2 regions of the Pontibacillus sp. ALD_SL1 genome follow, and region 1 is predicted to be linked to the other one. Evidence: a T-box and tRNA genes for the amino acid it is inferred to sense, from the RefSeq annotation. Region 1 holds a T-box; the other holds one or more tRNA genes.
The links. A T-box is a leader RNA that pairs with one kind of tRNA and senses whether it is charged. The one in region 1 lies ahead of argS (arginine--tRNA ligase), so its partner is inferred to be a tRNA-Arg.

Region 1 (3,396 bases):
GTAATATTATAATCCTCTTTATAGAAATCCCCATAGAAAAGAAACGTAATAAAGCTCAAGATCACTCCAACGATAATCCCGTCTATAAGGTTAGCCAGTAAACGAACCCCAAATCCAGCTGGACGTTCCATTGGATCTCCTCCTTTATAATAAACATGAATTCCTCCCACATTGTACTACTATTGAAATAACGGTTCCACTAATTTTTGTTAAGTAATCTATAGAGTATCTTCTTATTATTTAATATTCTTATTTGAAGGAAAACATGACGAGATTCCATTATTTAGTAGACGATTTGAGGTTGTTTTTGTAATAATGATTTCAAAGTGTAAAAGTTTTCTAATACATCAAAGATAGGAGATGCTGCCTGAGGAGGGACCAAACGTGCTGAAATATGTAGTATCGCAGTCCATTCTCGACTATGCTCTTGATTATACCGATGCTCATTTAATCCTCAGAAATTCCAATTTATCGAGAATGGGGCGTTCAAAGCTATTGAATCAATTTCGCCAAAAGAGGATGAAGACAATCATCGTTTACTTCAATCTGCCTAATCAAGTCCTGGAAGAAAGAATAGAACGAACGAATCGAAGTACCGACATATTTAGAGTTGCCACTACGTTTGAAGAAGTACTAAAGAGGCAATCAGTCAATGAACAAGAAGATCTTTTACCACCTACACAATCGGAAACGGATCATTTGTTTGTGATAAAAGGCGCTCAAGACAACCAAACTGTCATTAGTGATATCTGCAACATTGCAGAATAGTTCTAGAAGGTTGAGGTGATGGAAGATGTGTTTAATTAACTTTGCTTATAAAATAGATAGCACCTATGATTTAGTTGTAGCAGCAAACCGCGATGAGTTTTACCAAAGAGAAACAGCCAAAGCCCGCTTTTGGGAGGATGCTCCACATGTGCTTGCAGGACGAGATCTTAAGAAAATGGGAACATGGATGGGTGTCACGAAGGAAGGGAGATTTGCAGCACTGACAAATTATCGAGACCCAGATGAAGATACAGAAGGGAAGCGCTCACGAGGGGAGTTAGTAAGTGATTTCTTGAAAGGAACAGCGTCACCGAAAGAATATCTAGAGGCTGTTCATGAGAGGAACCATTCTTACCCAGGCTTTAATCTCGTCGTTTCGGATGGAAAATCTTTATTCTATTATTCAAACCGCGAACGGGATATTCGGGAACTAGAGCCAGGCATTTATGGCCTAAGCAATCATTTGTTAGATACACCCTGGCCGAAAGTGCAAAAAGGAAAAGAAGGATTGGCGGCGTGCTTGGACAGTGGCTCAAGTGAATTGGATTCTTGTTTATTTCAAACGCTTCAACGAGCAGAGCCTGCTAATGATCAAGACCTTCCTGACACTGGCATTCCTCTAGAATGGGAGCGAAGTTTATCTCCTCTCTTTATTGATACGCCGAATTATGGAACAAGAGCTTCTACATTGGTCTATCAAAACCAAAGCCAAATTCGATTTGTTGAGAGGGTATACGAGGAGAAAGAGTTTGAAGATCGAATCTTTACCCTATAAATACCTTTACAGCGTAGAATGAATTCTATATAATAATTTCCAATTAAACAATTTTAACCTTTGAAAAAGAGAGTAGTCGTTTTGTGACCTTTAGAGAGCCGGGGATGGTGGGAGCCTGGTGGTAAAAAAGCGATGAACCGGACTTTTGAGGTATAGCTCTGAAAGAAAGTAGGGGCTATCGGGACTTGCCGTTATCAAGTACATAAGCTGACCTTTCTGTTTCTGAAAGGTAATGAGAGTGGCACCGCGGAACGATACCCGTCTCTCCTCCTGTAATGGAGGAGGGGCGGTTTTTTTGATGTAGAAAGGGGAGTATGAGGATGAATGTTACAAATGAGATTAAGACGTTGTTGGCAAACGAATTAAACGAACACCTATCACCCGAAAAGGTTGAAGCGTTACTGGAAGTACCGAAACACAGCAAGATGGGTGACCTTGCTTTTCCATGCTTTGAACTGGCAAAGGCCTTCAAGAAAAGTCCGTCTTCCATTGCAAGTGAGCTATCCATACACATGCAACCATCACCTTCTGTTGTATCTCGTATAGAAGCGGTTGGGCCATATGTGAATTTTTTCTTCAACAAAGCATCCTACACAGAAGAGGTCTTAGAAGCCGTTCAGACAAAGGGAAATCTTTATGGTGGTCACACATTTGGAAATGGGAAGACGATCACGATGGATTTATCCAGTCCGAATATCGCAAAACCTTTCTCAATGGGGCATCTTCGTTCAACTGTAATTGGAAATGCAGTAGGCAATATTCTAGAGAAGTGTGGCTACACTGTAGCTCGTTTAAATTACCTCGGCGATTGGGGGACGCAATTTGGTAAATTAATCGCTGCTTATAAGTTGTGGGGAGTAGAGGAGAAAGTGCGTGCCAATCCCATTCAAGAACTACTCAAGCTATATGTGAAATTTCATGATCAAGCAAAAGAAGATCCGTCCCTTGAGGAGTTAGGACGTTCCTGGTTTGTAAAACTCGAACAAGGGGATCAAGAGGCGACAGCGCTCTGGGAATGGTTTCGGGAAGAATCTCTTCATTCCTTCGGGTCGATCTATGATCTTCTTAATGTCTCCTTTGATTCTTACAAAGGAGAGTCTTCTTTTCATATGCAGTCCGAAGATATTTTAAAGATGTTAAAAGAGAAGTCATTACTTGAGGAGTCGGATGGAGCTCTTGTAGTACGTTTAGATGAAGAAGGTATGCCGCCTGCTCTGATTCAGAAATCAGACGGTACGACACTTTATACAACCCGCGATCTAGCAGCAGCTATTTATAGAAAAAAAACGTACAATCATGCTGCCTCTTTATATGTTGTTGGAAACGAACAAAGCCTCCACTTTAAGCAACTTCGCGCTGTGTTGAAGAAAATGGGCTACACTTGGGCAGATGAAATCACGCACGTTCCCTTTGGCATGATGCTTAAAGATGGTAAGAAAATGTCCACTCGCAAAGGGAAAGTTGTTTTCTTAGATGAAGCACTCGAAAAATCAATCCAGTTTGCGAAAGAGAATATTGAAGAAAAGAATTCTGACCTTAATCAGAAAGAAGAAGTGGCACAGAAGGTCGGTGTTGGAGCTGTCATTTTCCATGACGTAAAAAACGATCGCCTCAATGACGTAGAATTCTCTTATGAAGAGATGCTGAAGTTTGAAGGGAGCACGGCTCCATATTTGCAATATACGTACGCTCGTGCCAAGTCGATTTTGAGGAAAGCTGAAGGAGCCACTACCCCTTATTTCTTTAAAGACGAGGACTGGGAGTACGCATGGTCTGTTGTTCAAAAAGTAGCTGCTTTTCCTGATGTCATTGAACAGGCTGCAGCACACTATGACTCTTCGAAAGTGGCTAAA
Region 2 (3,396 bases), 1.6 Mb from region 1:
AGCCTGATATTGAATGTTGGTACAGCTTGTACAGGATAGGTGGGAGCCGTCGATACCGGAGCGCTAGCTTCGGTGGAGGCATCCGTGGGATACCACCCTGGCTGTATTGACATTCTAACCCAGGACCGTGATCCGGTCCGGAGACAGTGTCAGGTGGGCAGTTTGACTGGGGCGGTCGCCTCCCAAAAAGTAACGGAGGCGCCCAAAGGTTCCCTCAGAATGGTTGGAAATCATTCGCAGAGTGCAAAGGCACAAGGGAGCTTGACTGCGAGACCTACAAGTCGAGCAGGGACGAAAGTCGGGCTTAGTGATCCGGCGGTGCCGCATGGAAGGGCCGTCGCTCAACGGATAAAAGCTACCCCGGGGATAACAGGCTTATCTCCCCCAAGAGTCCACATCGACGGGGAGGTTTGGCACCTCGATGTCGGCTCATCGCATCCTGGGGCTGTAGTCGGTCCCAAGGGTTGGGCTGTTCGCCCATTAAAGCGGTACGCGAGCTGGGTTCAGAACGTCGTGAGACAGTTCGGTCCCTATCCGTCGTGGGCGTTGGAAATTTGAGGAGAGCTGTCCTTAGTACGAGAGGACCGGGATGGACGCACCGCTGGTGCACCAGTTGTTCCGCCAGGAGCACAGCTGGGTAGCTACGTGCGGAAGGGATAAGTGCTGAAAGCATCTAAGCATGAAGCCCACTTCAAGATGAGATTTCCCATCACTTCGAGTGAGTAAGATTCCTTGTAGACGACAAGGTTGATAGGTCGGAGGTGGAAGCGTGGTGACACGTGCAGCTGACCGATACTAATAAATCGAGGGCTTATCTAACTAAAGTGAAAAAACGGTTATGTCATAATTCTTATCTAGTTTTGAAGGTACTTAGAAAATTCTAAAATACCTGTTGACTTTACTCGATAGATAAAGTACAATATATCTTGTCCTTGCAAAAAGGATCAATAAGGTCTGGCGGTTTTGGCGAAGAGGTCACACCTGTTCCCATGCCGAACACAGAAGTTAAGCTCTTCAGCGCCGATGGTAGTTGGGGTTTCACCCCCGCGAGAGTAGGACGCCGCCAGGCTTTATAAATATGGAGGATTAGCTCAGCTGGGAGAGCACCTGCCTTACAAGCAGGGGGTCGGTGGTTCGAGCCCGCCATCCTCCACCATTTCTTTCTAAAACTAAAGATCGTAAGCCGACCTAGCTCAATCTGGCAGAGCAACTGACTTGTAATCAGTAGGTTGGGGGTTCGAGTCCCTCGGTCGGCACCATTTCGATTTTAATACGTCTGATATAGATTAGTAAGAGCCATTAGCTCAGTTGGTAGAGCATCTGACTTTTAATCAGAGGGTCGGAGGTTCGAATCCTCCATGGCTCACCATTGTTTTTCACACCGTGCGGGTGTGGCGGAATTGGCAGACGCGCTAGACTTAGGATCTAGTGTCTCTCGACGTGGGGGTTCAAGTCCCTCCACCCGCACCATAACTTAATAAGCGGAAGTAGTTCAGTGGTAGAACACCACCTTGCCAAGGTGGGGGTCGCGGGTTCGAATCCCGTCTTCCGCTCCATTATAAAAGTCCTGCCGGGGTGGCGGAATTGGCAGACGCACAGGACTTAAAATCCTGCGGTAGGTAACTACCGTGCCGGTTCGAGTCCGGCCCTCGGTACCATTGCAAATACTAAGCGCCCGTAGCTCAATTGGATAGAGCGTTTGACTACGGATCAAGAGGTTAGGGGTTCGACTCCTCTCGGGCGCGCCATTTTCTATTACGGGAAGTAGCTCAGCTTGGTAGAGCACATGGTTTGGGACCATGGGGTCGCAGGTTCGAATCCTGTCTTCCCGACCATTTTCCTTAAATATGGGGCCTTAGCTCAGATGGGAGAGCGCCTGCTTTGCACGCAGGAGGTCAGCGGTTCGATCCCGCTAGGCTCCACCATTAAAACATTTGATCTTTGAAAACTGAACGAAACAACATGTAACGTCAATGTCTTTGAATTATTTTTAAAGCCAGTAATCATTTATTTGATGCTAGGCAAACTCTAACTTTATGGAGAGTTTGATCTTGGCTCAGGACGAACGCTGGCGGCGTGCCTAATACATGCAAGTCGAGCGCGTGAAGCAACATGATCCCTTCGGGGTGATTGTTGTGGATCGAGCGGCGGACGGGTGAGTAACACGTGGGCAACCTACCCATGAGATCGGGATAACTCCGGGAAACCGGAGCTAATACCGAATAACCCAGTGAACTGCATGGTTCACTGGTAAAAGGCGGTTTCGGCCGTCACTCATGGATGGGCCCGCGGCGCATTAGCTAGTTGGTAAGGTAACGGCTTACCAAGGCGACGATGCGTAGCCGACCTGAGAGGGTGATCGGCCACACTGGGACTGAGACACGGCCCAGACTCCTACGGGAGGCAGCAGTAGGGAATCTTCCGCAATGGACGAAAGTCTGACGGAGCAACGCCGCGTGAACGATGAAGGTCTTCGGATCGTAAAGTTCTGTTGTTAGGGAAGAACAAGTACCAGAGGAAATGCTGGTACCTTGACGGTACCTAACCAGAAAGCCACGGCTAACTACGTGCCAGCAGCCGCGGTAATACGTAGGTGGCAAGCGTTGTCCGGAATTATTGGGCGTAAAGCGCGCGCAGGCGGTTTCTTAAGTCTGATGTGAAAGCCCACAGCTCAACTGTGGAGGGCCATTGGAAACTGGGGAACTTGAGTACAGAAGAGGAGAGTGGAATTCCACGTGTAGCGGTGAAATGCGTAGATATGTGGAGGAACACCAGTGGCGAAGGCGACTCTCTGGTCTGTAACTGACGCTGAGGCGCGAAAGCGTGGGTAGCAAACAGGATTAGATACCCTGGTAGTCCACGCCGTAAACGTTGAGTGCTAGGTGTTAGGGGGTTTCCGCCCCTTAGTGCTGAAGTTAACGCATTAAGCACTCCGCCTGGGGAGTACGGCCGCAAGGCTGAAACTCAAAAGAATTGACGGGGGCCCGCACAAGCGGTGGAGCATGTGGTTTAATTCGAAGCAACGCGAAGAACCTTACCAGGTCTTGACATCTTCCGCTATCCCTAGAGATAGGGAGTTCCCTTCGGGGACGGAATGACAGGTGGTGCATGGTTGTCGTCAGCTCGTGTCGTGAGATGTTGGGTTAAGTCCCGCAACGAGCGCAACCCCTAATCTTAGTTGCCAGCATTCAGTTGGGCACTCTAAGGTGACTGCCGGTGACAAACCGGAGGAAGGCGGGGATGACGTCAAATCATCATGCCCCTTATGACCTGGGCTACACACGTGCTACAATGGATGGTACAGAGGGCTGCGAGATCGCGAGGTCAAGCAAATCTCAAAAAACCATTCTCAGTTCGGATTGCAGGCTGCAACTCGCCTGTATGAAGCCGGAATCG

Region 2: it encodes a tRNA-Arg, which carries the amino acid that the T-box ahead of argS (arginine--tRNA ligase) is inferred to sense. The anticodon was not compared.

What each region holds. Positions count from the first base shown of each region.
Region 1 covers NZ_CP062974.1:2,332,754-2,336,149, reverse strand. The annotation lists gene IMZ31_RS11835 (RDD family protein) at 1-131, opposite strand, end outside; gene IMZ31_RS11830 (ATP-binding protein) at 385-768, shown strand; gene IMZ31_RS11825 (NRDE family protein) at 794-1,543, shown strand; T-box leader at 1,595-1,812, shown strand; gene argS (arginine--tRNA ligase) at 1,864-3,396, shown strand, end outside.
Region 2 covers NZ_CP062974.1:102,861-106,256, forward strand. The annotation lists rRNA gene IMZ31_RS00500 (23S ribosomal RNA) at 1-819, shown strand, start outside; rRNA gene rrf (5S ribosomal RNA) at 954-1,069, shown strand; tRNA gene IMZ31_RS00510 (tRNA-Val) at 1,081-1,156, shown strand; tRNA gene IMZ31_RS00515 (tRNA-Thr) at 1,183-1,259, shown strand; tRNA gene IMZ31_RS00520 (tRNA-Lys) at 1,294-1,369, shown strand; tRNA gene IMZ31_RS00525 (tRNA-Leu) at 1,386-1,470, shown strand; tRNA gene IMZ31_RS00530 (tRNA-Gly) at 1,482-1,556, shown strand; tRNA gene IMZ31_RS00535 (tRNA-Leu) at 1,570-1,658, shown strand; tRNA gene IMZ31_RS00540 (tRNA-Arg) at 1,672-1,748, shown strand; tRNA gene IMZ31_RS00545 (tRNA-Pro) at 1,759-1,835, shown strand; tRNA gene IMZ31_RS00550 (tRNA-Ala) at 1,850-1,925, shown strand; rRNA gene IMZ31_RS00555 (16S ribosomal RNA) at 2,034-3,396, shown strand, end outside.